DNA from 4 places in the Spongiibacter taiwanensis genome. Region 1 is predicted to be linked to each of the others. Evidence: predicted binding sites of a transcription regulator. Region 1 holds the regulator's gene; each other region holds the start of a gene.

What was found. The regulator sigma-54, encoded in region 1, starts transcription at its own class of promoters, with help from an activator protein. The targets are predictions, from matches to a motif close to TGGCACANNNNTTGCNNT.
Region 2: the regulator sigma-54 is predicted to act here: its motif matches at 3,190-3,207, upstream of NCG89_RS16095 (ammonium transporter).
Region 3: the regulator sigma-54 is predicted to act here: its motif matches at 3,625-3,642, upstream of glnA (glutamate--ammonia ligase).
Region 4: the regulator sigma-54 is predicted to act here: its motif matches at 3,027-3,044, upstream of NCG89_RS08240 (TorF family putative porin).

Annotation. Positions count from the first base shown of each region.
Region 1 is NZ_CP098455.1:1,266,023-1,273,567, forward strand. It holds gene NCG89_RS05885 (KpsF/GutQ family sugar-phosphate isomerase) at 1-307, shown strand, start outside; gene NCG89_RS05890 (KdsC family phosphatase) at 323-844, shown strand; gene lptC (LPS export ABC transporter periplasmic protein LptC) at 844-1,419, shown strand; gene lptA (lipopolysaccharide transport periplasmic protein LptA) at 1,406-1,975, shown strand; gene lptB (LPS export ABC transporter ATP-binding protein) at 1,975-2,700, shown strand; gene NCG89_RS05910 (RNA polymerase factor sigma-54) at 2,872-4,368, shown strand; gene hpf (ribosome hibernation-promoting factor, HPF/YfiA family) at 4,446-4,733, shown strand; gene NCG89_RS05920 (PTS sugar transporter subunit IIA) at 4,764-5,213, shown strand; gene rapZ (RNase adapter RapZ) at 5,231-6,088, shown strand; gene NCG89_RS05930 (HPr family phosphocarrier protein) at 6,099-6,368, shown strand; gene mgtE (magnesium transporter) at 6,498-7,545, shown strand, end outside.
Region 2 is NZ_CP098455.1:3,544,215-3,551,759, reverse strand. It holds gene NCG89_RS16125 (BlaI/MecI/CopY family transcriptional regulator) at 1-140, shown strand, start outside; gene NCG89_RS16120 (M56 family metallopeptidase) at 133-1,065, shown strand; gene NCG89_RS16115 (hypothetical protein) at 1,099-1,500, opposite strand; gene NCG89_RS16110 (DUF502 domain-containing protein) at 1,615-2,223, opposite strand; gene NCG89_RS16105 (hypothetical protein) at 2,502-2,684, shown strand; gene NCG89_RS16100 (DUF2061 domain-containing protein) at 2,746-2,952, opposite strand; gene NCG89_RS16095 (ammonium transporter) at 3,269-4,573, shown strand; gene NCG89_RS16090 (hypothetical protein) at 4,570-5,202, shown strand; gene NCG89_RS16085 (hypothetical protein) at 5,383-5,553, shown strand; gene NCG89_RS16080 (enoyl-CoA hydratase/isomerase family protein) at 5,590-6,708, opposite strand; gene NCG89_RS16075 (acyl-CoA dehydrogenase C-terminal domain-containing protein) at 6,954-7,545, shown strand, end outside.
Region 3 is NZ_CP098455.1:1,742,805-1,750,349, reverse strand. It holds gene ntrC (nitrogen regulation protein NR(I)) at 1-198, opposite strand, end outside; gene glnL (nitrogen regulation protein NR(II)) at 195-1,271, opposite strand; gene NCG89_RS08060 (DUF4124 domain-containing protein) at 1,491-1,988, opposite strand; gene glnA (glutamate--ammonia ligase) at 2,107-3,513, opposite strand; gene thiI (tRNA uracil 4-sulfurtransferase ThiI) at 3,856-5,310, shown strand; gene NCG89_RS08045 (acyl-CoA thioesterase) at 5,307-5,744, shown strand; gene NCG89_RS08040 (hypothetical protein) at 5,761-6,210, opposite strand; gene NCG89_RS08035 (sodium-dependent transporter) at 6,259-7,545, opposite strand, start outside.
Region 4 is NZ_CP098455.1:1,779,602-1,787,146, reverse strand. It holds gene urtC (urea ABC transporter permease subunit UrtC) at 1-113, shown strand, start outside; gene urtD (urea ABC transporter ATP-binding protein UrtD) at 110-886, shown strand; gene urtE (urea ABC transporter ATP-binding subunit UrtE) at 889-1,584, shown strand; gene NCG89_RS16870 (hypothetical protein) at 1,669-2,565, shown strand; gene NCG89_RS08240 (TorF family putative porin) at 3,103-3,774, shown strand; gene glnK (P-II family nitrogen regulator) at 3,869-4,207, shown strand; gene NCG89_RS08230 (ammonium transporter) at 4,277-5,521, shown strand; gene glnK (P-II family nitrogen regulator) at 5,777-6,115, shown strand; gene NCG89_RS08220 (hypothetical protein) at 6,366-6,563, shown strand; gene NCG89_RS08215 (HAD family hydrolase) at 6,560-7,273, opposite strand; gene xerC (tyrosine recombinase XerC) at 7,266-7,545, opposite strand, start outside.

The sequences.
Region 1 (7,545 bases):
CCTGCTGGAAATCAGCAGCAAAGCACTTGGCATGACCACCGTGGTTGACGATGACGGCGTGCTGCAGGGCATTTTCACTGACGGCGACCTACGCCGGGCCATTGATAGCGGCAGCGATATTCGCAACGCTCCCATTGAACAGGTAATGACCCGCAACGGCCGCACTATCAAGCCGGGCACCATGGCCGCGGAGGCATTGCGCATTATGGAAGATCACAAAATTACTGTACTGGTCGCCGTCGATGACCAGCGCCGCCCGGTTGGCGTCATTCACACCCATGACCTGCTCAAAGCAGGCGTTGCCTAAACGGAGAAGCCGACTGTGCACGCGGTAATCGAAAAGGCCAAACTCATTAAACTGCTGGCCATGGACGTGGATGGCGTCCTGACCGACGGCAGCCTGTACTTCGGCAACAGCGGTGAAGAAATCAAAGCCTTCAGTATTCTGGACGGGTTGGGCATCAAACTGGTGAGAGAGGCCGGCATTCGACCGGCAATCATCACCGGCCGCAGCTCCCAGCTACTGGCCCGGCGCGCCGCTGAACTGAAAATCGACCTGATCTACCAGGGCCGCGAGGACAAGCTGGTAGCCCTGACCGAATTGCGCAGCGATCTTGGCCTGGAGCTAAGCGAAATTGCCTATGTGGGCGACGACTTGCCCGACCTGTCTGCCATTGTTGCTGCTGGTCTGGGGATCACCGTTGCCAATGGTCACAGCTTTGTCGCCCGCCACGCCGATTGGCAGACCGATGCCAGAGGCGGACAAGGCGCCATACGGGAAGTCTGCGAGTTGCTGCTAAAAGCCCAAGGGAAACTCAATGCCGCCTGGGAGCAGTTTCTATAATGGCCAAGCGCCGGGGGTTCAATTTCGCTGCATTGTCAGTGCTCTCGGCACTGGCCGCGCTGGGGGGTACCTACCTTTACCTCACGCAGTTCAGCGAGAGCGGCAAGCTGAGCATTGTCGAGCGTTTTGACCCCACCCCGGATGTGGATTCCTACCTTGAAGGCATTGAGGGCATCAAATACCGGGAAGATGGCGCCGTGGCCTACCGTTGGCGGGCCGTCAGCGCCGAACGTTACATTTCAGATGGCTCTGTGCGCTTGCAAGAACCCTCTTATTTAGGGAATATCGCCGAGCAGCGCCCGTGGACTGCCACCGCCACAGAGGGTCGCCTGAACAGTAGCGGCCAGCACCTGCAGCTCAACCAGGATGTGGTCGTGCGCGAATTGATCAGACAAGCTGAAATAAGAACCAACGTGTTGAAAATCGACCTGCAAGAAAGTGAAGTCAGCACCGACCAAGCCCTCACACTGCTCCTGCCCAACGGCACCACAAAAGCCACCGGCATGTACGCGTCGCTGCGAGAAGAGCGGGTAGAACTCCTTGATAACGTCAGGGGGCATTATGCGCCCCGCTAAACTGTTGGCCGCCGCGATAGCCATGTCGACGCTCAACGTTGCGCCCCTGCACGCCTTGCCCGATGACCGCAATCAGGCCATCAATCTCAGCTCAGATCGCGCCACCTATGAAAACAATCAGGGCATCTACAGTGGCAACGTGAAGATGTCCCAGGGCACCCTGAAAATTCAGGCCGACAAACTCACCATTGTCGAGAGTGATCGCAAAGTCGAAAAAGTGATCGCTCAGGGCAACCCGGCCAAATTCGAACAACAACCCAGAGCCGGTGAAGGCGTAGTGGTTGCCAGCGCCGGCACCATTGAATACCGCCTGGCCGACGAGGAAATTCTGCTTCAGCAAAATGCCAGCATCACCCATCAGGGCTCAAAAATCAGCGGTGATCGAGTGGTGTATAGCGGCAAAAAACAAACCGTTGTCGCCGACGGAGGCAGTGCCGCAGAAAACGGCCGGGTGAGAATGACCCTGCAACCCCAGAGCAATGGCGAGGTCAACTCCCAGGGTGGCAAACAAAACACCCCGGTCAATGACGACAACGACGGAGAGACTTCGCCCTAATGCCGGTTCTGAACGCGCACAACCTCGCCAAGGCCTATAAAGGGCGGCAGATTATTCGGGACGTCTCGCTGAGCATCCGCAGCGGCGAAATTGTCGGCTTGCTGGGTCCCAATGGCGCGGGCAAAACCACCTGCTTTTACATGATTGTCGGGATTGTGAACGCCGACCGTGGTCGTATAACGTTGGACGATCGCGACCTTACTCCCATGTCCGTCCATGGCCGGGCCCAATGTGGCGTAGGCTACCTGCCTCAGGAAGCGTCGATTTTTCGCAAATTGAGCGTCGCCGACAACATCATGGCAATTCTCGAAACACGCAAAGACCTGAATCGCAGCCAGCGCAAGGAAAAACTCGAAGCGCTGCTGCAGGAATTTCACATCACCCATATCCGCAAATCCAAGGGCATGACCCTGTCTGGCGGTGAACGTCGCCGGGTCGAGATCGCCCGGGCCCTGGCCACCGAGCCCAGCTTCATCCTGCTCGACGAACCCTTTGCCGGAGTTGACCCCATTTCCGTCAACGATATCCAGCAAATCATCCGTCACCTGCAGGCCCGGGGTATCGGCGTGCTGATCACCGATCACAACGTCCGGGAAACCCTGCACATCTGCGAAAAAGCCTACATTGTCGGTGAAGGCAGAATCGTCGCCGAAGGCGATGCGAACACCGTGCTAAATAGCGAGATCGTCCGGGAAATTTACCTAGGCGACAAATTTACACTTTAATTTCTGCCAGATTTTTGATTCGGCACAGCTATTGCAGGGATCGAGAGAGGCGTCTACACTCAAGTTGGACATTCGAGGGCACTGCCCGTCGTAGAATGCTTGGGCATCCCGCCCTCTGGTAGAGCACAATGTGCTCGCGTTACCTTCTTAATGTTGTAGAAGCCACTGCTTATGAAACAATCGCTCCAGCTCAAGGTTGGCCAGCAGCTGACCATGACCCCGCAGCTGCAACAGGCGATTCGTTTACTTCAACTTTCCACCCTCGATCTTCAGCAAGAAATTCAGTCGGCTCTGGATTCCAATCCACTACTGGAAATCGGCGAGGATGACACCCCAGAAGGCGAACCCGCCCAGCAGAACACCCCCGCCGCGGCGCCAGAATCCACCACCGCTGAACGCAGCCAGACAGAAGAGACTAAAGAAACCTCCGCCAGCAGCGACGACAGCTGGGCCGAGCGCAGCGAAATCCCGGAAGATCTGCCCGTCGACAGCCAGTGGGATGATGTTTACCAAAGCAGCGGCAGCGCCTCCCTCGGGCCAGCCGACGACAGCGAGTTCAGCAATGACTTTCGCCAGGGTAGCTCCGACTCCCTGCAGGACCACTTGCGCTGGCAGCTGAACCTCAGCCGTCTCTCTGATATCGATCAGTTGATCGCCGATGCTATTGTTGATGCCATCGACGAGAAGGGCCGGCTCACCGTGTCGGTGGAGGATCTGGTCGAGAGCTTCGACAATGAAGATATTGAAGCCGAAGAAGTACAGGCGGTATTACGCCTTATCCAGAATTTTGATCCCCCTGGGGTCGGCGGCCGCGACCTCCAGGAATGCCTGCTGATCCAGCTGCGCCAGTTGCCCCCGGAAACGCCCTGGCGGGAGGAAGCGCTGCTAGTGGTCGGCCAGTACATGGCCCAATTGGGCAACCGGGATTACAACCAGATCATGCGCCGCTGTCGCATCAAGGAAGATCAGCTCAAGGAAATCCTCAAGCTGATCCAGTCGCTGAACCCCACTCCTGGCGACGCCATCGGTGGCAGCGAAACGGAATATGTGGTCCCGGATGTGTTCGTCAGCAAAAAGGAAGGCCGCTGGCTGGTGGAGCTGAACCCGGACATCGCCCCCAAAATCCAGATCAACTCCCATTACGCGGCGCTGGCACGGCAAAGTAGCAACAGCAACGACAACGACTACATTCGCGACAATCTGCAGGAGGCTCGCTGGTTCATCAAAAGCCTGCAAAGTCGCAACGAAACACTGATGAAAGTGGCCAGCAAGATTGTTGAATACCAGCGGGGATTTCTAGAATATGGTGAGGAGGCAATGAAGCCTCTCGTTCTGCACGATATCGCCGAGGCCGTAGGCATGCACGAATCCACCATTTCCCGGGTCACCACCCAAAAATACATGCACACCCCCCGCGGCATTTTCGAACTGAAGTTCTTTTTCTCCAGCCATGTGTCCACCGACACCGGCGGGGAATGCTCATCCACCGCCATTCGGGCGCTCATCAAGAAATTGGTTGCGGCCGAAAATCCCAGAAAGCCCCTCAGCGACAGCAAAATTACCGAACTGCTGGCTGACCAGGGCATTCAAGTGGCCCGGCGAACCATTGCGAAATATCGGGAATCACTGGTCATTCCGCCCTCAAACGAGCGGAAGCGGCTGGTATAGTGGCCGCGACTCAGGTCGCGACCGTCACTTGCGCGCCGGGAGGCGCTGATTGCTTACAGCGATGAAGGAGCAAAAATATGCAGATAACTGTTAGTGGTCATCACGTAGAAGTTACCCCCGCTCTCCGCGACTACGTTAACAACAAGCTTTCCAAGCTGCAGCGACATTTCGACAACATTACCAATACCGACGTCACCCTGACGGTCGAAAAGTTAATCCAGAAGGCAGAAGCCACTGTCCATGTTGCCGGCGCAGATCTGTTCGCCACCTGCGAGTCACAGGATATGTACGCCGCCATCGACAGTCTCACCGACAAGCTCGATCGGCAACTCATCAAACACAAGGAAAAGCACCTGGCTCGCTAGCGCCAGCTTTGCTACCAGATTGCGATAACCATGAACCTAGACTCCATCCTCAGCCAAGGACGTACCCATTGTGGTACGTCCGTTAACAGCAAAAAACGCCTCCTTGAACAAGTTGCCAAGTTCATCAGCGAGGACGATCACAACTACGATCCCGACGAGCTGTTCAATGACCTGCTTGCCCGGGAGCGCCTTGGCAGCACCGGCATCGGCCACGGGGTGGCCATTCCCCATTGCCGCAGCAGCCGCTGTGAAAGTATTACCGGCCTGTTGGTACGCCTTGAAAAGGCCATCGAATTTGAATCCATTGACGATCAACCGGTCGACCTGGTGTTTGCCCTGATCGTACCGGCAGAGGCCCACGACGAGCACGTTAAAGTGCTGGGTGCCCTCGCCTCCGCCTTCAACGAAGAGAGTTTTCGTCGCAGCCTGCGCCAGGCAGAAGACGCTGCCGCCCTTTTTAAGGCAGCTATCGCTCACTGACCCAAGGGCGCCAGCCTATGCAACTGACCATCATTAGCGGCCGCTCCGGATCGGGCAAAAGTACCGCACTGCACCAGCTGGAAGACGAAGGCTTTTACGCCATCGACAATCTTCCCATTGCGCTGTTGCCCGAGCTGGTCAGAGAACTGTCCCAAAAGCCCATCAAGGCCCACCAGAAAGTGGCGGTGTGTATCGACGCCCGCAACTCCGAAACCGAGCTACAGCGCTTCAGATCACTGTGCGACCAGGTTCGCCAGTACGCCGATCTGCGCATCGTGTTTCTCGATGCCGCCGAAGACAAACTGATTAAACGGTTCAGCGAAACGCGCCGCCGTCACCCGCTGACCAGCTCGGCGCTGCCGCTGGCCGACGCGATCAAGCTTGAGGCCTTGCTGCTGGAGCCCATCGTGATGGAAGCCTCCCTGACCATCGACAGCAGCGACATGACGGTCCACGACCTGCGCGGCGCGATCCGCGACCGTATTCTGGGTGCCGAGGCAGCAACCCTGGCGATTCAACTAAAATCCTTTGGTTTCAAGCGCGGCCTGCCCATTGATGCCGACCAGGTATACGACTTGCGCATGCTGCCCAATCCCCACTGGGACGAAGCACTGCGCGGTCTTACGGGCCGCGACCAGCCCGTGGCTGACTTCCTCGATGCGCAAGACGACGTGCAGCAGATGTACGCCGACATCCTCGCCTACCTGGGCCATTGGCTGCCCAAAATCGAGGCCAGCAACCGGAGTTACTTCACCGTTGCCATTGGTTGCACGGGCGGACAGCATCGGTCAGTATACATGGCGGAAAAACTGGCCAGTGCTCTTCTCCCCAAGCACCCCGGCCTTCAAGTTCGCCATCGCGAACTGCAACAATAGATGAACTGGCATGGTTGAAACCAAGATAACAATCATAAATAAGCTTGGTCTGCACGCCCGCGCGGCGGCAAAGTTTGTCGGCACGGCGGGCGCTTTCAGCGCCCGGATTGAAGCCGAGGTAAACGGCCGCACCGTGGACGGCAAAAGCATCATGGCCGTCATGATGCTCGCCGCCACCAAAGGCACCGAAATGACCCTTCGCTGCGAAGGCGACGATGAGCAGAAAGCCCTGGCTGCGCTAGTGGAAATAATCAACAACCGCTTTGACGAAGGCGAATAAGCACTCAGCACTGCTACTTTAAGCCGGCAATCGGTCCGCGATTCGATTGTTGTCGACACCCCTTTCAAGGATAATTCTGCACTGCGGCGCACCGGCGACGCCCCTCCCCCAAGATTTTCAGAGAGCCCTATGGCGGCAAGCGCAGAACAGCACTACACCGAATCCCAACTCGAGGCCATTAATCAGGCCCTGAGCGGTGGCGGTTTCCTGCAGATTCGCCGCATGATCAACGGCTTGCCTCCCGCGGATGCCGCCCACCTCATTGAATCCACCCCGCAGAAAGTCCGGGCGGTGCTCTGGCAGCTAGTGGATATCGAAAACGAGGGGGACATTCTCCAGTACCTCAACGATGAGGTGCAGAGTCAGTTCCTGCGGCAAATGGACGCCGAAGAAGTGGCCGCCATGACCGAGGGGCTGGAGGCCGACGATATCGCCGACATCCTCCAGCAACTGCCAGACCGGGTCATCCGGGAAGTGCTGGACTCCATGGACCAGCAGGACCGGCTGCGGATCGAACACGTATTGTCCTACGACGAGGACAGCGCCGGCGGTCTGATGAACACCGACACCATCACGGTGCGGCCTAACATCACCCTGGACGTTGCCCTGCGTTATCTGCGCCGCCATGACAATTTGCCGGAGATGACTGACAGCCTGATTGTGGTGAACCGCAACGACCAGTACATCGGCCTGCTGTCCCTGCGCAAACTGCTAGTGTCTGATCCCAACGTCACCGTGCGGGAGGTAATGGACACCGAGGTAGAGCCCATTCCGGCCGACCTCCCCGCCGCCCAGGTGGCCACCCTGTTCCAGCGCCACGACTGGGTCTCCGCACCAGTTGTCGATGCCGAACACAACCTGCTCGGCCGTATCACCATCGACGATGTGGTCGATGTTATTCGGGAAGAGTCCGACCACTCCCTGATGAGTATGGCGGGCCTGGACGAAGATGAAGACACCTTTGCTGCGGTGCTGACCACCGCCCCCCGCCGGGCCGTATGGCTGGGTATCAACCTGATCACCGCCTTTATCGCCTCCGGGGTGATCAATATGTTCGAGGGCACCATCGAAAAAGTCGTGGCCCTTGCCGTGCTGATGCCCATCGTCGCCAGCATGGGCGGCGTGGCCGGCACCCAGACCCTCACCGTGGTGATTCGCGGCATGGCACTTGGCCATA
Region 2 (7,545 bases), 1.4 Mb from region 1:
TCATAAACGCTTTGCACGATGGCCCGGCAGAAACTATCCTAAGCGGCTTCGTTAACGCGGCTGCCAGTATCGACAAGGATTCGTTGGATCGCATGAAGCAGCTCATCGATCAGCACGAGCGCAAAAAGGGTAATGATTGAACACCTTGGCACTGCCAACCTTGTCTTCCTAAGCCTGTGGTTCTTTCTCGGCCTCTCTCTGGTCGCTCTTCGACGCCCCCTGCTGATGCTGCTGAGAGGCCTTCACCCTCAGCAAGCCACAAGCCTATTGTTAGTAGCGGTTTTCCTGCCGATCTCAATCAGCGTTGCCACCACGGTGCTGCTGTATCTGCCGCTCGTTAATGATTTTTTAATCGGCTACCACTGTCACGACGGTGTCTGCTCCAACCATCATCCTGTTGGAATCTTGCCTCAGGCCGGACCGGCGTCCCTGGTATTAACGGTACTAGCGCTAGTGGCCATCAGTAGGAAAAGCTGGCGCAGTACCACTGCCAGTCGGCGCTGCAAAGACAGTGTTCGCCTGTTTTCCCGCGACCGGGGCGACTTCCTGGAAGTACCGGATCAACAGCTCTTGGCCTTCACAGTCGGCCTGCTTACCCCCCGCGTTGTGCTCAGCTCAGGCCTGTTGGCCCATTGCGATGAGAAAGAGAGAGATATTGTGCTGCGCCACGAACGCGGGCACGTTCTCCACCGCGATAACCTGCGATTGCTGCTCGCCAAGATGGTTAGCCTGCCCATGCCCGGCGCAGCCCGTTTCCGCGGTGAGTTGCGGCTGGGTATCGAGAAACACTGTGATTTGATTGCCAGCAAGGTCCACAGCCGCGCCGATGTCGCGCGTTGTATTGTCAAACTGGCAGAGGCGTCTTGCGCCGCCGCCCCTCACACCAGCAGTTTTGTCGACGAAGCCGTTGAGCAGCGGGTCATGGCCCTGTTAAACCCCGCACCCAGGCCCCCTTCGCCGTTCATCACGGCTTCAACCGTAGCGGTGATGCTCACGTTGGCGGGATTGAGCATCAACCCCCTTCACCATCAAATCGAGTTGCTGTTGTTCTGGCTAAGCGAATAGCCCAGCGACCAAGGGAGGCCGGTGCGCAACCGCTCAGTAGTTATGGATTTCCGCAGCGCTGTGATCCTTAAAGAACAAGCGAAATGGCCACTCACGGTTTTTGCCCAGATACACATAGAGCCCGTAGCGGTCGTTGGCATAATCTTTCACCAACTCATACCGCGGCGCTGGCACGGGTTCCTCAGCCTCCCTCGGGGTATCACGGGAGGCGCTAACCACAATTTCTTCAATCACCGTTGGCGAGGTGTTTTCACCCCGAGGCACCGAGACCAGCACCCGATACTCTCCATCACCCTGGGGCTCCACCGCTTCCACCCGCGCGCCACTGGTTTCGTCGACAAAACCCACTTCACTGCGAATCGGGCCACTCTGTCCCGCAATAGCGGCGCCAGAGACGATCCACAGCAGTGAAATACCGCAAATTAGTACTCTCATTGATGACTCTCCTGTTTATCGGGCATCGGCTGCTTGATCCATTCAAGGGCACGTCAACATCATTAAGCCAAACCGCGCTGCCGGGACCGTTGATTTAGATCACCCGTCTAGAGTCTAGCCAATATTTCGCTCCCGGCCCGGCTCAGAAACCACACCGCCACTGAGCACAAGTTGCAAGGCATCGGCGGGACGCATATCAATCGGTCGGGTATGCTGCCGAGGTACCACAACCGTGTAACCGCCCACCTGATAACTCATTGGCAGGTACACCGCGATATGATCATCATCGAGTTCACTGGCCATCGTGTTGCCATTGCCCTTCTCCCTCACCGTGACGATACCAATCAGGCGGGCTTCTGAATTGGGTAGCTCGACCATGACCACCGCCTCATCATCGAATTTATTGCCCCCCATAATTTCCATCACGTCTTTGAGCGTACCGTAGATTTGCCGCAACACTGGTGTACGCTCCAGCACTCGCCCCGGTAAGCCCCAGACAAAGCTGGCCGTGGGCCAACGCGAGCTGAGGCCAACGAGCACGGTAAGGGCAACCAGTAACAGCAGAGCCATCCCGGGAAAGTAGACCGGTCCAAGCAACTCCTTTAAGGGCGGTGCCAGCCAGGATTCCGCGGTGGATATCACCCATACCGCGAGCTGGATCGACAGCACCACCGGCAGCAGAACAAACATACCGCGCAGAAACGCACCACTGAGATTTCGCATAAAATCGCTCCCTGAATATCTGTCTGACATCGTCCGGCCAGACCATCACGATTTTTTGGGCAGGCCCCGCTGGCCTAAGTTTCACCAGCCTGGCGGAGAGAAATGGCGATTTGTCATTCTGAGCAACAGGGACTGTCAGCTGCGAGCGCCCAAAGCACGCGCCCTGCGGGGGCTTGGAAGAACCGTCCAGCGAGTGGCAGACTGACTACGGTAAATATTTACAATTTGGCAACGCGACCCCGAAACCTGTCCGGGGTCGCGCAAGGATTTGAGAAACGATGACCCTAATGCTCATCCTCAGCGGCCTGTTTCTGGCCCTGCTTGTTGTCATTCCGCTGATCGAGCGCTATGCCCCCCAGCCCAGCACTGAGACCCAAAACAAACTCAGTCGCTGGATCCTGCCCCTCGTCGCGGTGGGTCTGGTATTAGCGATGCTCAGGCAGTGCGGTGCGATTCCCTGATCATGCCTCGCCCTGATCCTGCGGCCCAGGTCATTAGAGCACTAGGCTCTATCCGCAGGCCTCAACCCGCCAGCGCCATCTCTGCCGGGGCGCTTGATGGCGCCTGCAAATGCCGCCATACCCGCTCATGGAAGTAGAACACCACCGTGTTAATCGCGGGTTCAATCAGGGCCATCACACCGCCCACTAAGACACTGCCGGTCAACACGTAGGCCACGGAAAAGGCCACACTGAAATGCAAAACGGCGAAACTGACGGTCTTTTTCATCACTGCTGCCCCTTTAACTTGAAGTGGAGGTCATCAAATACCTGAGCACCAACGATAACGATTCTTATTTGATAAGCATAATTGATCTTTCCGACTATTTTCATTGTTTTTTCCTATTCGAGACCCGGCGCCCCGGCTTAGCGCACAGCCCCGCACCACCTTATGGCATCTATTGCTAAATTCGCGTCAATGCCCGTCTGGGACCCTAAAACGCCGTCCCATCCCACTTACCTCAAGTGGCATAGCAGTTGCTATGTCTGCAGAGAATACCGCTTTTCAAGCCGGGTGCCGCCACCCCACTGCCATAGAGGTTCAAATGACTCACACCCGACTGACTGGCTTACTCGCTTTGCTGGCCGCAAGCCAGCCTACGCTCGCCGACGATGCAACCGCTGCCATGGACATGGTCTGGCTGGTCACTGCCAGCGCCCTCGTATTTTTGATGCAAGCCGGATTTGCGCTACTAGAATCCGGCATGTCGCGGGCAAAAAACGCTCTCAACGTAGTGATGAAAAACTACATGGATGTCTGCATCGGTACCCTGATCTTCTGGGCACTGGGCTACGGACTGATGTTTGGCACCAACACGACCGGGCTGTTTGGCACCGACCTGTTCTTGCTCGATGAGGCCGACGCCAGCACCTATGGCAGCCTGTTGTTCCAAACCATGTTTGCCGCCACCGCCGTCACGATCGCCAGTGGCGCCATGGCAGAGCGAACTCGCTTTGAGGCCTACCTGGTCGGTGCTGTATTCATCACTGCGGCCATTTACCCGGTTTTCGGCAGCTGGGTATGGAATTCCGGCGGCTGGCTTGCCGAAATGGGCTTTATCGATTTTGCCGGTTCGACTGTCGTTCACTCGGTGGGCGCCTGGGCGGCACTGGCCGGCATTATTATTCTTGGGCCGCGGCTGGGCCGCTACGACAAAGCTGGCAAGCCCCGCGAGATTCGCGGCCACAATCTCACCCTGGTCGCTCTCGGCGGTTTTATCCTCTGGTTTGGCTGGTTTGGCTTTAACGGCGGTTCCACCCTGGCGGCCAGTGCTGACATTGGTCTGATCAACCTGAACACCCAACTGGCCGCAGCGGCCGGCGCGGCCGCCTGCATGCTGCTGTCGTTGGTTGGCCGCCGGCCAATATTACTGACGGAAACGGTGAATGGCAGTCTGGCGGGCCTGGTTGCCATCACCGCTGGCTGCGCCAGCATGACCCCCATGTTCGCACTGCTTACTGGCTTTATCGGCGGTATCGTGTGCACCCTTGGCGGCAGAATGTTGGTCAATCTGCATCTGGATGATGTGGTGGGTGCGGTATCAGTGCACGGCTTTGCCGGTGCCTGGGGCACGCTGGCAGCGGGCATGTTCTATGCCGAGGATATGTTCAATACCCAGATGATTGTGGTGCAGCTGGTTGGCATTCTGGCGTGCTTCATCTGGACCTTTTCCACCGCCTTGATTATGTACTACCTCATTGACCTGACGATGGGGCTGCGCGCCTCCGCGCTGCACGAACAGCGAGGCCTGGACCTCAGCGAGCACGCCGAAATTGGCTACCCCGAGTTTCCCTCAGGTAATACCGCCTATACCGCCGACCGCGCCGGCGACCTGGATTACAAGCGATGAGTCAAAAAGATTTCAATCAACGCCGCCAGGCTATCGCCACCGGCTTGCAGGGTTTTCTGGATGACCATGGCGTAGAGCGTGCGCTGCGCCATTGGGAAAGCCGGTATGCAGATCAACCCAGCCTGGCGCTGCAACGCTTTGTGGCAGACATTTGCCAGGACACCCCCCTGAAAAACCAGCGCGCCGCCATTTTACGCAGCCTGCTCAATGCCATGAACCTGCCTGCAAGCCAGGCAGCCAGCGCCAATGGCAGCACAGCAGCCTTTGCCCCCCAGCGACAACCCACCCTGAGCCACAGCACCGCCTTCTCCGAGCTTATGCTCGCCCTGATGGGCCAGCTCGGTGAGAGTCAGCAGGCCAAACTGCGCCTCGACTTATTCGCTGCGCTGCGCCGCCGAAATCTGCCACCCAGTATACTGGACGCCCTTCAGCGCTGGCTGGCCAGTAGACAACCACTAGAGCTGGACAACGCCCCGCCCAGCCTCCTGCAAAAGTTGATCAACCAATATTATGTGTTGCTGTGCGAAAGCCTGGGACCGATTCAGGCGGACCGCATGCTGGCTGCCGCCGTCAAAAAGGTGCAACAGGAACGGCCAGAGTTGGATCGCTTTCTCGGGTCTTTGCTTTGATTGCAGTGCCACAAAATAGCCCCTTGCAAAGGCGCCGCGTTATGCAGACACCAACTTTACCCCAATTGCGGTCTGCCCTATCTTTAGTGCCATTCACTCGCTGAGGTAGGCCATATGACCGTCTTTGCCCCGCCACCCATTATCAGAACTGTCCCACCAAGCCGACGAGCAATCAAACCGATGATCTTTATCGTCATGGCGGCATCGATGATGGCGTGCAGTCGGGCACCGGAATCCACTGTCCTCAGTCCCGGCCAGCAAAACGCCCTGGATAGAGCCAATCAAATGGAGTCCCAGCTGCAGCAACAAGCCGACGAGCGGGCAAAGCAGATGCGCGACCACGGCATGTAATGGTTCAGCGGGAAACCGTGATTGGCTTGAGCGAATTTACAAATGTGCCAGCGGATGCACCTGCCAGGGAGCCGAAAACAGCGCGTCGATTTCAGCGTCAGGCACGTCTTCTATTGAACGATAACACCAGCGAGGATCGCGGTCCCGGTCCAGCAGCTGCGCGCGAACACCCTCGGCAAACTCCGGATCCCGAATTCGATTAACCACCAGAATCAACTCCATCCGGAAGACATCCTTCAAGCTCAAGCCCTTGCCCTGATCGAGCTGTCGAAATATCAATTTCGCTGCACTGGACGCTCCCCTCTGTAGCCCGACCGATGCCGCCTGCAGCCAGGCCTGTCCGCCGCGGTACTGGCATATTTTGCGTGCCACCCGAACCGGCTCCAAGGGGCAGCAGGTGCGCTCAATCCATTCCCGCGCGCCTTTAAGGTGGGAGTCACCAAGCGCCACGCCCTGCTCTGCTTCTATATCGGTGAGCAGCTCAGTCACCTGCTCCCGGTTCCATTCGCTATCATCGCACCAGGGCAGTTGAATCAAGGCCTGCAGTACATCGCGACGGCAATCCACCGCCAGACAATAATCCGCTAGCCCCGCATACAGCGCATCGGCGGGCAGTAACTCCGCGCCAGTCAGGCCGCAAAACAAGCCCGTCGAACCCGGCATCTGGTGGAGAAACCAACTGGCGCCCAGGCCCGGGAACAAGCCGACTCTGATCTCTGGCATCGACAGCCGGCTGGCTTGGGTGACGATTCGGTGGCTGGCACCCACCATCAAACCGACACCGGCCCCCATCACCGCGCCGCAGGCCCACACAATAATGGGCTTCGGAAAGGTATGAATCAGATGGGCGACCGCGTACTCCTGGGCAAAAAATGCCTCGGCTTCCACTGCCGGGCCCCCCGGATTGGCCAGCGCCGATTCGCACAAGCGCAACGCATCATCACCCACGCAAAACGCTTGCTCGCCAGCGCCATCGAGGAAAACCGCCACCGCATCCGGGTCGTCGCGCAGCTCCAGCAGTAAGCGCAACAGCATTGCCACCATTTCCGGCGTGAGGGCGTTGAGACGACGCGGGGCATTGAGGGTCAGATGGGCAAGATACCCCCCTGCCGGAAGGGAAAGTCGCTCCAGATGTACTGCAAAATCAACTTGCATTGCCACACCTCTCGGCCAGTCGGCATCATTATCATCAAAAACCCTTTTATCCGACCTGCCTCATTCTCGAACAATCCGCGCGCGCGTGCAATTTTGTCGGCGTATCTCGGCCACCAAGATTGACCCAATCGTCAGGCCGGATACCAGCCCACGGCCAATTGCCCGCCTCCCCGCTTCGGCTAAGCTCCTTGACACTCGAGCTGGGCCCAATGCCCGACTCTTCCTGACGTACACAGAGGCACAACATGACCCAATTCAAAGCGCCGTTACGGGACATTCAGTTCGTCATCCATGAGTTGTTGAACTACGAAAGCCACTACAAAACGCTGCCTGGTGGCGACGAAGCCACCCCGGACATGGTGGATGCGATCTCAGCCGAGGCCGCAAAATTTGCCGAGGAAGTGCTCGCTCCGCTCAATCATATCGGTGACCAGCAGGGTTGCCGCCTCGAGAATGGCGAAGTCACCACCCCCGAGGGCTTCAAAGAAGCCTATCAGATGTGGATCGACGGTGGCTGGCAGGGCCTTTCTCACCCGACCGAGTACGGCGGTCAGGGCATGCCACTCTCCCTTGGCCTGATCAAATCCGAACTGGTGGGCACAGCAAACTGGGCCTGGGGCATGTATCCCGGGTTGAGCCTGGGCGCGATGAACACCCTGCAAGTTCATGGCAGCGATGCACAAAAGCAGACCTACCTGACACCGCTATGCAGCGGCGAATGGACCGGCACTATGTGTCTTACCGAAGCCCACTGCGGCTCCGATCTGGGCCAAATGAAAACCAAGGCGGAGCGCCAAAGCGATGGCACCTTCCGGGTCACTGGCAGCAAAATTTTTA
Region 3 (7,545 bases), 480 kb from region 1:
CAATTGCAGACCGTCCATGCCGGGCATGCGAATGTCACTGATAATGGCATCGGGCACATCACCCTCGAGTTCGGCCAACAGGTCGTCGCCGCTTTCGAAGCTGCGGGTGACGATACCCGCCTGATTGAGGGCCTTCTCCAGAACCCAGCGAATCGATCGGTCGTCGTCGGCAATCCAAACTGCAGGGGTATCGCTCATGATGCTTGCTCCAGCGGTATAAATAGCGAGAACTCGGTGTGCCCGGGCTCGCTTTTACACTCTATAAGTCCGTTGTGATGATTGAGTATGGATTGGGCAATGGATAGCCCGAGGCCAGAGCCCTGGGCCCGGCCGCTGACCATAGGCAGGAAAATCGACGCGCGTAGATCCTCCGGAATGCCTGGCCCGTTATCGACAATGTCCACCCGACATACCAGTCGATAGCGATGGGAGCCAATCGTAAATTGGCGCATGCTGCGGGTGCGCAGTATTACCGTGGGCTCGCCATCCTCGGGTGGGTCCTGTTTCAGGGCCTGCTGGGCATTGCGCATGACGTTGAGGAAGGCCTGAATCAACTGCTCCCGGTCACCCAGTACGTCGGGGATGCTGGGGTCGTAATCGCGGATGACCTGCAGATAGCCATCGCTCTCGGCTTCCACCAACTGGCGGACCCGCTCCAGCACCTCGTGAATATTCGTGTTCTGCTTTTCCGGCGCCTTGTGAGGCCCAAGCATGGTGTCGACCAGATTGCGCAGCCGGTCGGCCTCTTCAATGATGATGTTGGTGTAATCGTGGAGGCGGGCGTCGCTCAACTCTCTGGCCAAGAGCTGGGCTGCGCCGCGCAAACCGCCAAGGGGGTTTTTGACTTCGTGGGCAATGCCGCGAATCAGTGCCTGGCTGTTCTGCTGGGAAGACAGCAGCCCCTCTTCCCGGCTAATCCGCAGGAGGCGGTCCAGCGGCTGCAACTCGATAATCAGCGACGTGCGCTGGCCTTCCAGCACCGGTGTAACAGCATAATCCACGGTAATCTCAGCACCCGAGCGCAAGGTCAACACGGTTTCGCGCTTGGTGTAGGCCTCACAGTTGTTAATCGCATCGAGCAACTTCACTAGGGTGTCTTCCTGTTCGTGGAACAGGCGGGTAATGGCCTCGCCATGAATGCGTTGGTCGGAGACCGCCAGCAGGGATTCCGCCGCCGGGTTGATGTAGCTCACCGTCAGGTTCGGCTCGACCAGCAGAATCGCTGTTTTGAGATTGTCGAGAATGTGGTGGTGAATGTTATTCGGGGGCATAGCGTCGCCGGGGCTCTAATTATACGCAAGGTTAGCAATTTCCAGGCCAAAGAATATTGCGCCGACAAGGGGCTTAACCGCGCGAAAAAGCCGCCAAGTACCATAATGGTGCGGCCTCCCGGCAGGACTTCCTGCTAATCCAGTCAATAGCCCAGGTCGGACGAGCGCTTAGTGTGCCCCAAAATAGTGCTCATGCAACTATTTTGCGCGTGCCGTTGCCTAGTTGTTGGGCCAGTACACGGTGATGCGGCTCTCATCCTGGCGCTCCACGCGATTCTTGGGGTCCAGTAGGCGGGCCGAGATCAGCCGCTGTCCGCGATTCAGGTGGGGGATGTTGACCTGGGTTTGCCGACCCTTTTGCAGCACGTTGCCGTCGAGACGGAACTCGATCTGGTAGCCGGGCGGCAAGGGGCGATCCAGAGAGAGGTTGACGCTCGCGCCCAATAAGCCATTGGCGAGCACAGCGCCATCAGCAGGCTGGGTGATGCGAATATTGGGAATATCCTCTGACACCGCCGCTTTCTCGGGTGCCGCGGGCTTGGCCTCGGGAGTGACTGCCGGGGTGGTGTTGGCGGGAAGAAGGTCGACCCGCTCACTGCCTTTTTGCGGCGTGTCACTAAACACCGGGGTCCCCCGGGAGTCGGTGGATCGATAAATTTCTGCGCTAACCACTGTCGTCAGCGAGAGGCTCAGCGCCATGCAAGCCAGGTATTTCATTGCGGGGTGCTCTTCGGTGTCGACCTTGCCAGTATTCTCCCTGCCGTCCTGACTCGCAATAAAAATCAGGCAAAAAAAAGCCCGCCAGAGGCGGGCAAAAAGACCTGGAGCGTGTGGATTACACGCTGTAGTACATAGCGAACTCGACCGGGTGAGTGGTCATGTTCAGATTTTGGATATCTTCCTGCTTGAGGGCGATATAAGCGTCGATCATGTCGTCGTCAAACACGCCACCGGCCTTGAGGAAGTCACGGTCAGCATCCAGTGCTTGCAAAGCCATTTCCAGGCTAGAAGCAACAGTGGGGATGTTGGCAGCTTCTTCTGGGGGCAGATCGTACAGATCCTTGTCAGCGGCATCGCCGGGGTGGATCTTGTTCTGAATGCCGTCCAGGCCAGCCATCAACATGGCCGCAAAGGCCAGGTAAGGGTTGGCAGAAGGGTCGGGGAAGCGAACTTCAACGCGGCGTGCTTTCGGGTTGCTAATGAAAGGAATCCGGATAGAAGCGGAGCGGTTACGGGCAGAGTAAGCCAGCATAACGGGCGCTTCAAAACCGGGAACCAGACGCTTGTAAGAGTTGGTTGACGCATTGGTGAAGGCGTTGATGGCGCGAGCGTGCTTGATGATACCGCCAATGTAGTACAGGGCAGTTTCAGACAGGCCGCCGTAAACGTCACCGGTGAACAGATTCTGGCCGTCTTTGCTCAAAGACTGGTGAACGTGCATGCCGCTGCCGTTGTCGCCAACCACAGGCTTGGGCATGAAGGTCGCCGTTTTGCCGTAGGCGTGAGCAACGTTGTGTACGCAGTACTTCAGTACTTGTACTTCGTCAGCTTTCTTCACAGCAGTGTTGGGGCCAACACCGATTTCACACTGACCTGCAGTACCCACTTCGTGGTGGTGTACTTCAACTTCCAGATTCATGTCGGTCATGGCGTTACACATGGCAGCGCGCAGGTCGTGCAGGCTGTCGACGGGGGGAACGGGGAAGTAACCGCCTTTCACACCGGGGCGGTGACCCATGTTGCCTTCGTCGAAGTTGTCGCCAGACTGCCAGGCAGCCTCGTCAGATTTGATGGCGTAGCTGGCGCCTTCCATGCTGACTTTCCATTTTACGTCGTCAAACACGAAGAATTCGGGCTCGGGACCAAACAGTGCGGTGTCAGCGATACCAGTAGAGCGCATGTAGTCTTCGGCGCGCTGGGCAATGGAGCGTGGGTCGCGGTTATAACCCTGCATAGTGGAGGGCTCAACAATGCCGCAGCGGATGATGATAGTGGACTCTTCGGTGAAGGGGTCCATTACAGAGGCGCTGTCATCCGGCATCAGGATCATGTCAGATTCGTTGATGCCCTTCCATCCAGCGATGGATGAGCCGTCAAACATTTTGCCATCTTCAAAGAAGCTGGCGTCAATTTCGCCGATGGGCAGAGTTACGTGCTGCTCTTTACCCTTAGTGTCGGTGAAGCGCAGATCAGCCCACTTCACATCGTGATCGGCGATCATTTTCAGAGTGTTCTCTGACATTCGTTATCTCCTCCAAATAGAGAGTATTTTTAGAATCGGTTGGGCCCGAAATTCGCGATTATATTCTCATTGCACTGGGCCCGCATAGCGCGCCCTTTGTGTGTGCCCTTTGAAGCAAAATGCGTGCCATTAAATTGCGCGCATTTTCACGCTGTTTATCTCGCTTTCCGAGGGTGGTGCTTAAAAAATGTGCAGAAAAATAGGGGTAAAGCTTTATTTTGGTGCGTTTTATGGGTTTTGTGCTTGATTTTGGTGCGTTCAGGCTGCCGATTTGAGCTCTGACCCACAGCGGCAAGTTCGCTATAATGCCGCCTCATTTTTCCACCCCCGCCGGTCTGTTCCATGAAGTTCGTCATCAAGTTATTCCCCGAAATCATCATCAAGAGCAAGCCAGTTCGCAAGCGCTTTACTCAGCAATTGCGGGATAACGTCAAGAAATTGCTCAAGCCGCTGGATCCCAATGTGGTGGTCACCCGGGAGTGGGATCGCCTGACCGTCGACAGCGACAGGGATGATCCCGCCTTGGTCGCCGAGATGAGTGACGTTCTGGCCAATACCCCCGGCATCGCCCATTTTCTGGAAGTGGCGGAATACCCCCTCGGCGATTTCGAGGACATTTTCCAGCGCACCCGTCTCGCGGTGGGGGATTCCCTGGCCGGCAAAACCTTTGTTGTCAGGTGCAAGCGCAGCGGCAATCACGATTTCAGCTCCACCGATGTCGAGCGTTATGTTGGCGGCGGTCTCAACCAGCATTGCCAGACCGGCGGCGTTGATCTGCGTAACCCCCAAATGACCGTGCGCCTCGAAATCCGAAAAGAGCGACTGTATATCGTGCGTCGCCGCCACGAGGGGCTGGGCGGTTTTCCGATGGGCAGTGTCGATGCGGTAATGTCGCTGATCTCCGGCGGCTTCGACTCGACCGTTTCCAGCTTTATGACCATGAAGCGCGGCCTGCGCACACACTTCTGCTTTTTCAATCTGGGCGGCCGCGAGCATGAAATGGGTGTGCAAGAGGTGGCGCTGTATCTGTGGCAGAAGTTCTCGGCATCCCATCGGGTGAAGTTTGTATCAGTGCCCTTTGAGCCCGTTGTGGCGGAAATCTTGAAGAATGTCGACAACTCCCAAATGGGGGTGGTGCTCAAGCGCATGATGTTGCGGGCTGCATCGCAGCTCGCTGCCCAGCTGGAAGTGTCGGCGCTGGTGACGGGCGAGAGCGTTGCCCAGGTGTCCAGCCAGACCCTGGCGAACCTTTCAGTCATCGATAGCGTGACCGATACCCTGGTGCTCCGACCGCTGATTACCAGCGACAAACAAGACATTATTCGCATCGCCGCCCAGATCGGCACCGAGCAATTTGCGGCGAGCATGCCGGAATATTGCGGCGTGATTTCCGTGCGCCCGACGACCAAGGCAAAGCCGGAGCGCATTGTCGCGCAGGAGGCCAATTTTGACTTTGCGGTGCTCGATGCCGCCGTAGCAGCGGCCCGGATGATCACCATTGATGATTTGGCCGACGAGGAATTTGCCAAGGTCGATGTGGAGGTACTGCCGGTACCCCTGCCGGACGCTGCCATTATCGACGTGCGCCACCCCGACGAGATCGAGCGCCGCCCCCTGCGGGTAGGGCAGACAGAAGTGCTTGAGATCCCTTTCTTTGAACTTCACAGTCGGGCGGGGGATCTCGACCCCAAGCGCTGTTATCAGCTGTACTGCGAGAAAGGCGTCATGAGCCGGCTCCATGCGGCCCATATGGCTGAACAAGGTTTCAACAACATCAAGGTGTATCGACCCGCATGACGACGTCTGACATCGCACCGCTGTTTGCGGTGGAAATTAAACCTCGCTGGGCCGACCAGGACCCCTTCGGCCATATCAATCATGTGGCCTACTTCCGCTATCTCGAGGAGGCGCGAGTCGCCTGGCTGCTGGCGGACCCGATCGCGGCGATCTCTAATGAAGGTGATTATGGTTTGATCATCGCCCACACCAGCCTGAATTACCGCCGGGAGTGGCACCACCCTAATGCATTATTGGCGACCGGGCATGTGCTCAGCGTGGGCAGCGCCAGTGTGAAACTGCGCCAGCAACTGCTGGAGCCAGAGAACGGCCAGGTAGTGGCCGATGGCGATATCACTCTGGTGTGGATGAACTTGCGCAGCCGAGCCAGCGAGCCCCTGCCCGCTGCGGCAAAACAAAAACTACTCGCCCACCTGTTACCTGAGGGCGTTTAGGGCCTGTTAACAGGCCCTAGTTGGCCTTCTGGCTGGCCGTGCCCAGATTAAAGTTGTAGATCTTGAAGTGCTGATCTTCCAGGGTCAGCGTGGCGGTCATCACCGCGTGGCCGTTTGAGAAGGTGACATTGCTCCCATAGGTCAGTCGCGGCTGCTCGCTGAATATCGACAGTGCAGCGCTCAGCCGAGTCAGCTTGGGAGGCTCCATGCTTTCAAAGCGGCCCAAGTGGCTGTAGTGATCCATCAGGGATTGCAGTTGCTCTTGACTGACCTGCTGTCTGGCCGCCCGAGCCAGCAGTGCCTCTAGCGCCGGCGCCTGCCAGGTTGAGATATCGTTAAGCGCTAGCTCCAGGTAACGGCTGGCATTGGCCTGGTAGTGCTCCTCCACTTCGCCGCTGTAGTAGTACAGGCTGCCAAACAGAAGAATGCCGGCGATCACAAACACTTTCAGACTGATATTTTTCACGGTTCCTGCCAATCATTTTTTTGAAAAATAGTTAGCGCGTTAGGGCCACTAAAAAAGTGCTCCCAGGGCGCTGAACAGGCCGAGACTATGCAGGAAAACAATCAGAATGCCAATTGGCGCAATGTAACGCAGCAGCCAATACCAGGCCGCAAAGGCGGGCCCACCCTTCATACCGGTCTCGTCGAGCACCACCTTGCGCGGCAGGCGCCAGCTCACAAACAGGGCGATCAGCAGGCCGCCAATGGGCAACATGATGTTGGCCGTCAGATAATCGAGCGCATCAAACACTGCGCCGTAATGAATGGACGCAACGCCCCCAGCCCAGGCGATGCCGCCCAGCAAAAAGGTGCTGGGTACACGTCGCCAACCCCGTTTTTCCATCCAGGCCACGCCGGGTTCAATAAGCGAAATTGACGAGCTCAGTGCAGCGATGCTGACCAGCGCAAAAAACAGGCTGCCGAAAAACACCCCGCCGCTCATATTGGAAAAGGCAATGGGCAGAGTAACAAACATCAGGCCGGGGCCCTGGCCTGGTGTGAGGTCGTTGGCAAATACCAGGGGGAACATGGCCATACCGGCCATCAGAGCGATCCCCGTATCGAGCGCAGCGATAGTCAGCACAGTCTTGCCGATTGAGGCATGGCCGGGGAAGTAGGCGCCATAAGCCATGATCGCCCCCATCCCCAGGCTCAGGGTGAAAAAGGCGTGGCCCATAGCAATCAGCACCGCGTTGCCGCTCAAGCGGCTGAAATCGGTATCGAACATAAAATGCAGGCCGGCTTTGAAATTGCCATTTATCGCGCTGTAGCCGACCAGCAGCAGCAGGAAAATCAGCAGTAGCGGCATCAGAATTTCCACCGCCTTGCCGATCCCCCGGGTGACCCCGGCGGCAACCACCGACGCGGTCAGCAGGCTGAACAGGCTGTGCCAGATAAATTGTTGGCCGTCGCTGCTCAGTAAGTTGCCAAAGTGGGCTTCGATCTCTTCCGCCGGTGCGCCGCTATAGCTGCCGCTGGCGCTTTGAAACACGTACTCCAGTGCCCAGCCTGCCACGACGCTATAAAACATCATGGTCATCAGCCCGGCCACCATGCCGACCGCGCCAACCACGCCCCAGGCACGACTGCCGCCAGCGTCGCGACTCAGGCTGAGCATACTGTGAATGGGATTACTGCGCCCCGCTCGGCCGGCCATGATCTCGGCGATCATCACGGGTATGCCGATACACAAAATGCAGGCCAGATACACCAGGACGAAAGCGCCGCCGCCGTTTTCACCCGTGATATAGGGAAATTTCCAGATGTTTCCCAGCCCCACCGCTGACCCCGTGGCGGC
Region 4 (7,545 bases), 510 kb from region 1:
CGCTGTATTTGCCCCAGGGCATTGTGGGTGTGGTCAACCAGGTCAAGCAGCGTCGGCTGGAACGGGGTGGCGGCGCATCCGGCCCCGGTGATGCGCAGGAGGCCCAGTCATGAGTGCGGTCAGTAAACCCGGATTTCATAGTAATGAACTTCAAAGTCTGTTGTACCTGAACGGTGTGACCAAAAGCTTTGATGGTTTCAAGGCAATTAATAGTTTGTCACTGGATATTGCGCCCGGTGAGTTGCGCGCCATCATTGGCCCAAATGGTGCCGGCAAAAGCACCATGATGGATATCATTACCGGCAAAACCCGGCCTGATGCGGGTGAGGTACGATTTAAAGACACGATCGATCTCACCCGTCACGATGAGGCGGATATCGCTAATTTGGGTATCGGTCGTAAGTTTCAAAAGCCCACCGTGATTGAGAGTTTGACCGTGTGGGAGAATCTTGAGCTGGCTCTGGCGGGTAACCGCGGTGTGCTGAGTTCGCTCTTGCACAAGCTCAGTGGCGCCCAGCGCGATCAGATTGATGAGACCATCAAGCTGGTGGGCTTGGCGCGCAAGGCGGGCGATGAAGCGGGCTCGCTCTCCCATGGTCAAAAGCAGTGGCTGGAGATTGGTATGCTCATTATTCAGGAGCCGGAGTTATTGTTGGTCGACGAGCCGGCTGCGGGAATGACCGATCACGAGACCATGGAGACCGCTGCCCTTCTCAAAGAGATCAACAAGGATCACACCGTGATTGTGGTTGAGCACGATATGGATTTTATCAAGGCGTTGGATACCAAGGTGACGGTGCTGCATGAAGGCAGCGTTCTGGCTGAGGGCAGGCTCGAAGTGGTGTCGGCCAATCCCCGTGTTATCGAAGTTTATTTGGGGCGCTAACGATGTTGCTAGTGGACAATGTTGATTTGTTTTACGGCGCCAGTCAGGCGCTTCGCCAGGTAAATATCTCGGCAGAGAAAGGCAAAATCACCTGTATTCTCGGGCGCAATGGGGTGGGTAAATCTTCCCTGGCCAGGGCCATCACCGGTCGCCACCCGATCCGCGGCGGGTCAGTGGTATGGGAAGGGGTGGACATCAGCAAGCTCAGCTCGGCAGACCGGGCTCGGGCCGGCATCGCCTATGTTCCGCAGGGACGAGAGATCTTTTCTCAGCTAACAGTTCAGGAGAATCTCTACACCGGTTACGCGCCTCTGAAGCGAAAAGACCGGCAGGTGAGTGCTGAGATATTTGATTTGTTTCCGGTACTGAAAAGCATGTTGAAGCGGCGTGGGGGGGATTTGTCCGGTGGTCAGCAACAGCAATTGGCGATTGCCCGCGCGTTGGTGACCAAACCCCGTTTGCTGGTCTTGGACGAGCCCACCGAGGGAATTCAGCCGTCGATCATCAAAGATATTCAGAATGTGCTGTCGATTCTGCGTCAGCAGGGAGAGATGGCGATTGTGCTGGTTGAGCAGTACTTCGATTTTGCCCGTGCGCTGGCTGATGAGTATGCGGTGATGGATCGCGGTGAAGTCATTTTGTCTGGCGCGGGTGCCGATATGGTTGAGGAAGACGTTCGTCGTCATATGACGGTGTAATAAGGCCTCAATCGCGGCGGCTCAGTTAACAGTCCGAGGCTGGGCGGGTTACACTTCGGGCACACTTTTTTAGGACGATTCCACATGAAGCGCATTCTTCCTTTAATGCTGGGCTTGCTGCCCTTGGCGGGTTTGGCCGCAGATTTGAAAATTGGTGCCGGTGAGAGCTACCTGGTCAGCAAGGATTCCGCCCAGCTGGTGATAGACCACCTGGAAATTGGCGATGCGGCACATATCCGGTTTGCGCCCGGTGTGGCGGCTTGGCGGGTGCAAGCGAAAACCGCCAGCATCGGGGATGGCGTTGTCATCGATGGGCGCGGCGAAATGGGCGCGGCCGGTGTCGGTGGCGTATCGGCCAGTGACTGCGCGAATCAAATCAGCGGTCAGGCCGGTGCCCACGGCGCCCCCGGTGGTGATGGCGTATCCATGCGCCTTCAGTTGGGGCTGCAGTCATTGGGTAGTTTGAAAATTATTAGCAGTGGCGGCGCTGGCGGTGCGGGTGGCAGCGGTGGTGATGGCGCTGATAACCGGGATGACTGTGCCGGTGAGAAAGGGGGTGACGGCGGCGCTGGGGGGGATGGCGGCCCCGGTGGCAATGCAGGTGATGTCACGGTGCTGTACCGGGTATTGGGCGGCAAGCTCGAGCCTCTGGATGTGGCGCAACGAATCAAAATTGAAGCCAATGCAGGTGCTGGCGGCAACGGCGGCCGCGGTGGCAGTGGCGGCAGTGGTAGCGGCGGCTACTACATTACCAAGAAAACCCTGACCGGCAGCCGTCAGTGGGTGTCCGGTGGCGAGAGTGGTTTGTCGGGCAGCGTAGGGCAGTCGGGTGAACCTGGCCGGGAGGGCGGTGTGATGGTCGACTCCCTGATGGTTGCGGCGGCGCCGGCACCCGCGGTACCAAGTCGCGCCACGTCGGAGATTGAAAAGCGCCTCGAGTCCCTTGAGCGCCGAGTAAAAGCCCTGGAAAGCGCCCGCTGATCTTCTCCCCTCCTATTCCCGCCTCTGCCGAGCACTGAGGCGGGTTGCTTCTTTTCTGCTCCTCTCCCTTTTTGATGTTCCTATTTTGGTGCTTGGTTTTGCACCGGTTCGGCTTTCATTGCCGGCCAGGTTAGATCGCGGTGCGATGGTGCCAATTTGGTGCGAAAAGTGCGCCGTGAATCCCTGTGCACCGCTTTGAGCCATGGGCATAAGGTCTAAGCGCCTGTTTTAAATTGTGAATTTTTACCAATTTGGCCGGCCTTGAAGGGCCTGATTCCCACCTAATCTCAAGTTGCTGCGTGAATTTGATGCGTTATGGGGTATTCGAACCGCAAACCGCACCAAACTAGTGCCTTGGTGCTGGTTGTGGGGTGGCCGGATTCTTCTGCCTCTAACACCCGCTTTGCATGTTGTTCAGCGAATAAGACTAACTATTTGATTTTAAATATAAAAGTAGGAGTTGGCATCGAAAATGCTTTTGAGTTGCCAAGATGGTGTGTGATCACTCTCTTACAAACCTAAGTGGAGACTTAAGACATGAAAAATGTAAAAACCCTTCTCGCAGCTGGCGTAGCTGCTGCTTCTATGACCATGGTGGCTGCTCCTGCTTCGGCTGAGTTGTCTGCCAGCGCTTCTGTTGCCAGCATGTATCTGTGGCGTGGTTTTGATCTGAGCGATGGTTCTCCTGCCGTTTCTGGTGACATTACTTACAGCGCAGGTGGTTTCTACACCGGTATCTGGGGTTCTAGCGGTGATGACACTTACGGCCAGGAAGTGGATTACTACGCCGGCTTTGCTACTGAAGTCGGCCCTGTGAGCGTTGATATTAGCGTTTGGAATTACACTTACACCGGCCAAGGCCCCGGTTGGGACCCAGACGAAACTGGTGTCACCTCAGATGCAGGTGATACTTGGGGTGATTTGAGTGAAATTATCATCGGCTTGGGTGTTGGCCCTGTTAGCCTGACCATTTACGACAATGTTGCTGGCGCTCCCGGTTACTTCTACTACACCCTGGGCTACGACGTCGGCAGCTTCTCCTTTATGCTGGGTGGCGCTGACAGCGATGACGAAGATAGTAACTACGCTCACTTCGATGTCTCTTATGCCTACAACGATAACCTGAGCTTTACTTTCAGCCAGATGATTGACGAAGACAACGACGATGATCTGAAGTTCGTTGTGTCTTACAGCCTGCCCATTCTTTAAAGCGACGTTGCCGGCTCACCTCCCGTGAGCCGGCAATTAATATCAATAAGCAATTTCTGATGTGCGACTCGTGCACATTGAAAGGAGATATCCGATGAAATTGATTACGGCTGTTATTAAGCCATTCAAACTCGACGATGTGCGTGAAGCGCTGTCTGATATCGGTGTGCAGGGCATTACCGTGACAGAAGTGAAAGGCTTTGGTCGCCAAAAAGGTCATACCGAGCTGTACCGTGGCGCTGAATACGTAGTCGATTTTCTTCCCAAAGTGAAGATCGAAGTTGCGGTTGCCGACGGCAATGTGGATCCAACAATCGAAGCGATCAGCAAGTCTGCCAACACTGGCAAGATTGGCGATGGCAAGATTTTTGTGACGCCGCTGGAGCAGGTTGTGCGTATCCGTACTGGTGAAACCGGCGAAGACGCTATCTGATGATGGCCTTCTGGCTTTCGCTCTAATCCAACAAAAAATTTGTAGAAAATTCCCTTTGGAGGGCATGTGATGGAAGACATCATACAGGTCAAATACGCCCTGGACACATTTTACTTTCTGGTGTGTGGCGCGTTCGTAATGTGGATGGCAGCAGGCTTTGCCATGCTGGAGTCCGGTCTGGTCCGGGCAAAAAATACGACTGAAATTCTCACTAAAAACGTCGCATTGTTTGCGATCGCTTGTACCATGTACCTGTTGATGGGCTACATGATCATGTACGGCGGATCTGAAGGCGGCGTTCTGCCTGATGCTTGGTTCGGCAATGCGATCTCTGATGCCAGCGTAGAAGAAGTATTGGCCTCTAACGGCGATATCTACTACTCCGGTTCCTCTGACTTCTTCTTCCAGGTGGTGTTCGTTGCTACCGCCATGTCGATTGTTTCAGGTGCGGTTGCTGAGCGCATGAAACTGTGGACTTTCCTGGCCTTCGCCGTGGTGATGACAGGTGTTATCTATCCGTTGCAAGGCATGTGGAAATGGGGCGGCGGCTTCCTGGATGCGGCTGGTTTCTCTGACTTTGCCGGTTCTGGTGTGGTCCACCTGTGTGGCGCCTCTGCCGCTCTGGCTGGTGTGCTGCTGCTGGGTGCTCGTAAGGGCAAGTACGGCGCCAACGGTCAGGTCAATGCGATCCCCGGTGCCAACCTTCCGCTGGCTACCCTGGGTACCTTCATCCTGTGGATGGGCTGGTTCGGCTTCAACGGCGGCTCTGAGCTGATGGTGTCCAACATCGACGAAGCCAACGCAACTTCTCAAGTGTTCGTCAACACTAACGCTGCTGCCAGTGGTGGTCTGATTGCTGCGCTGATCGTTGCTCGCATCCTGTTCGGCAAGGCTGACCTGACCATGGCCCTGAACGGTGCTCTGGCTGGCCTGGTTGCCATCACTGCTGAGCCGCTGACGCCGAGCCCGATTGCGGCAACCCTGATCGGTGCCGTTGGTGGCGTGATCGTGGTGTTCTCGATCCTGGCGCTGGACAAGCTGAAAATCGACGATCCGGTTGGTGCAATCTCCGTTCACGGTGTGGTTGGTATCTGGGGCCTGATGGCAGTGCCTCTGACCAATGGTGATACTTCTTTCGGTAGCCAGATCTACGGCACCGTGGTGATCTTTGCCTGGGTATTCGGTTCCAGCCTGGTGGTGTGGGGCATTCTCAAAGCAGTACTCGGCCTGCGGGTTACCGAAGAGGAAGAGTACGAAGGCGTCGACATCTCCGAGTGTGGGATGGAAGCCTACCCAGAATTCACCAACAAGTAAGTCTCCCCCGTTTGGTGATACTTATGGGCGCTCATTGAGCGCCCTTTTTTATGAGCGGCTTGTCGCCTTTTCGGCCCCTTGATCTGTCCCTGCCCATGACGCTGTGCCGACAAGGTGCTGCGCTGCCGGTAGGGCGATTAGGGGCGGGTTTTGGCAACAGGGCTTCCCTGCCCGCCCACCTCGCTTGCCAAGTGCCTGAGGCTGGGCTAACGTAGCCGATCAAACAATATAAAGCCGAAGGGAGACTGTTCGGGTATGAAATTAGTCAGTGCTGTGATTAAACCGTTTAAATTGGACGATGTTCGCGCTGCGTTATCGGAGATCGGTGTGCAAGGCGTCACAGTGACCGAAGTGAAAGGGTTTGGCCGGCAAAAGGGACACACCGAGCTGTATCGTGGGGCGGAGTACGTGGTGGACTTTCTCCCCAAGGTGAAGCTGGAGATTGCCATTGCCGACGCCTTGTTGGAGAAGGTGATCGATACGGTTTCCAAGGCTGCCAGTACCGGAAAGATCGGCGACGGCAAAATTTTTGTCACCGACCTTGAGCAGGTCATCCGTATCCGCACGGGTGAGACTGGCGAGGACGCGATCTAAGCCCCTGCGATATTTTCACCCCCCTTTTCGGCCGCTCGTCCGAGCGGCCCACCTGCTTTCATTTACCGTCTGTGTCATTTCCTTCGTTGCCGGAAGTGGTGCTGGTAGCTTGTCTGTGCTCTTTGCGAGTTTGGCTTAAGCAAAAAGTTTTTAATAATAAAAAAAACTAATCCGGACGTTGTCATCGAGTCATTCATAGCAGTATAAATCGCTTGTGAAAGGCCGGTCGTTTTTCCGGGGAGGAGTCGTGATGGGTAACCGAATTTCAGCACAGGCAGACAAAAAACAACTTAACAAAGGCGCAGCGAAAGTGCTGACCTCCCATGATCGAATGAGGGATCAGCTCGCCAAGGATGTTGAGGCCTTTCTCGCTAAGGGTGGCGAAATACAGCACCTGGAGCCTTATATGCGTAGTGCGCTGCTGGATAGCGATCAGGACGCATTCTAGTCTCCCTGTCGCCGCGACAATGCGGCGATTATGCCAGGGAGCTGCCGCCAGTCATCAAAGTGGTCATCGGCCTCAGGGCTTGGTGGCCACGCCGTTTCCGTGAGGCGAGCCTGCACTGCCAATAACCCCACGCGCTTCGCTCCTGCAATATCATCTTCCAAATTATCACCAACATGGACCGCTTGGCCGGGTGCGCACCCGGCGTCTGCCAGTGCCTTTTCAAAGAGCGCTGGATGTGGCTTGCTCAGGCCGATTTCCTCCGCCCGGTAGGCACCGCGAAAGTATTGGCCGATGGGCATGCGGGTCACGTCCGCATTGCCATTGGTGAGGGCGATTAGGTGATAAGACTGGGCCAGTTCAGCCAGTGTTTGCTCGCTGTTGGCAAAGGGATGCACCCGCTGACGCGCCTGTAAAAATATAGCGAAGGCTTGCCTGGCAATGTCCTCACTTTGTTGTGCATGACCGGTTTCTTCCAACAGCGATTGCAGGCTCTCTAGCCGCCAGCGGCTGACATTATGGCGCAACTCCGGCCTGGCTTTTAGAAAATCCTGTCGCTGCCGGCGCAGCATGTCCGGGGTATAGCGTTCACATAGGGCCGGCGCCAGATCTTGGAGAGCCTGATAAAAGGTAAGCTCCGCCTTTATGAGCGTGGGGGTGACCGGCCAGACGGTGTCGTCCAAATCAAAGCAAATGAGTTTGATATCAGTCATTTTGGTGCTTCTTGCCGGCACGTGGGTGTGCCTGGTCGTAAATTTTGGATAAATGCTGAAAGTCCAGGTGGGTGTAGATTTGTGTGGTTGACAGGTTGGCGTGCCCAAGCAGTTCTTGCACGCCGCGTAAATCGCTGCTGGATTCGAGCATGTGACTGGCAAAGGAGTGACGCAGCATGTGCGGATGCACGTGCCCTGGCAAACCCTGTTGTTTGCCGCGCAAGGCGATCCGCTGCTGAATGCCGCGGTGACCCAGTCGTCGACCCCGTTGA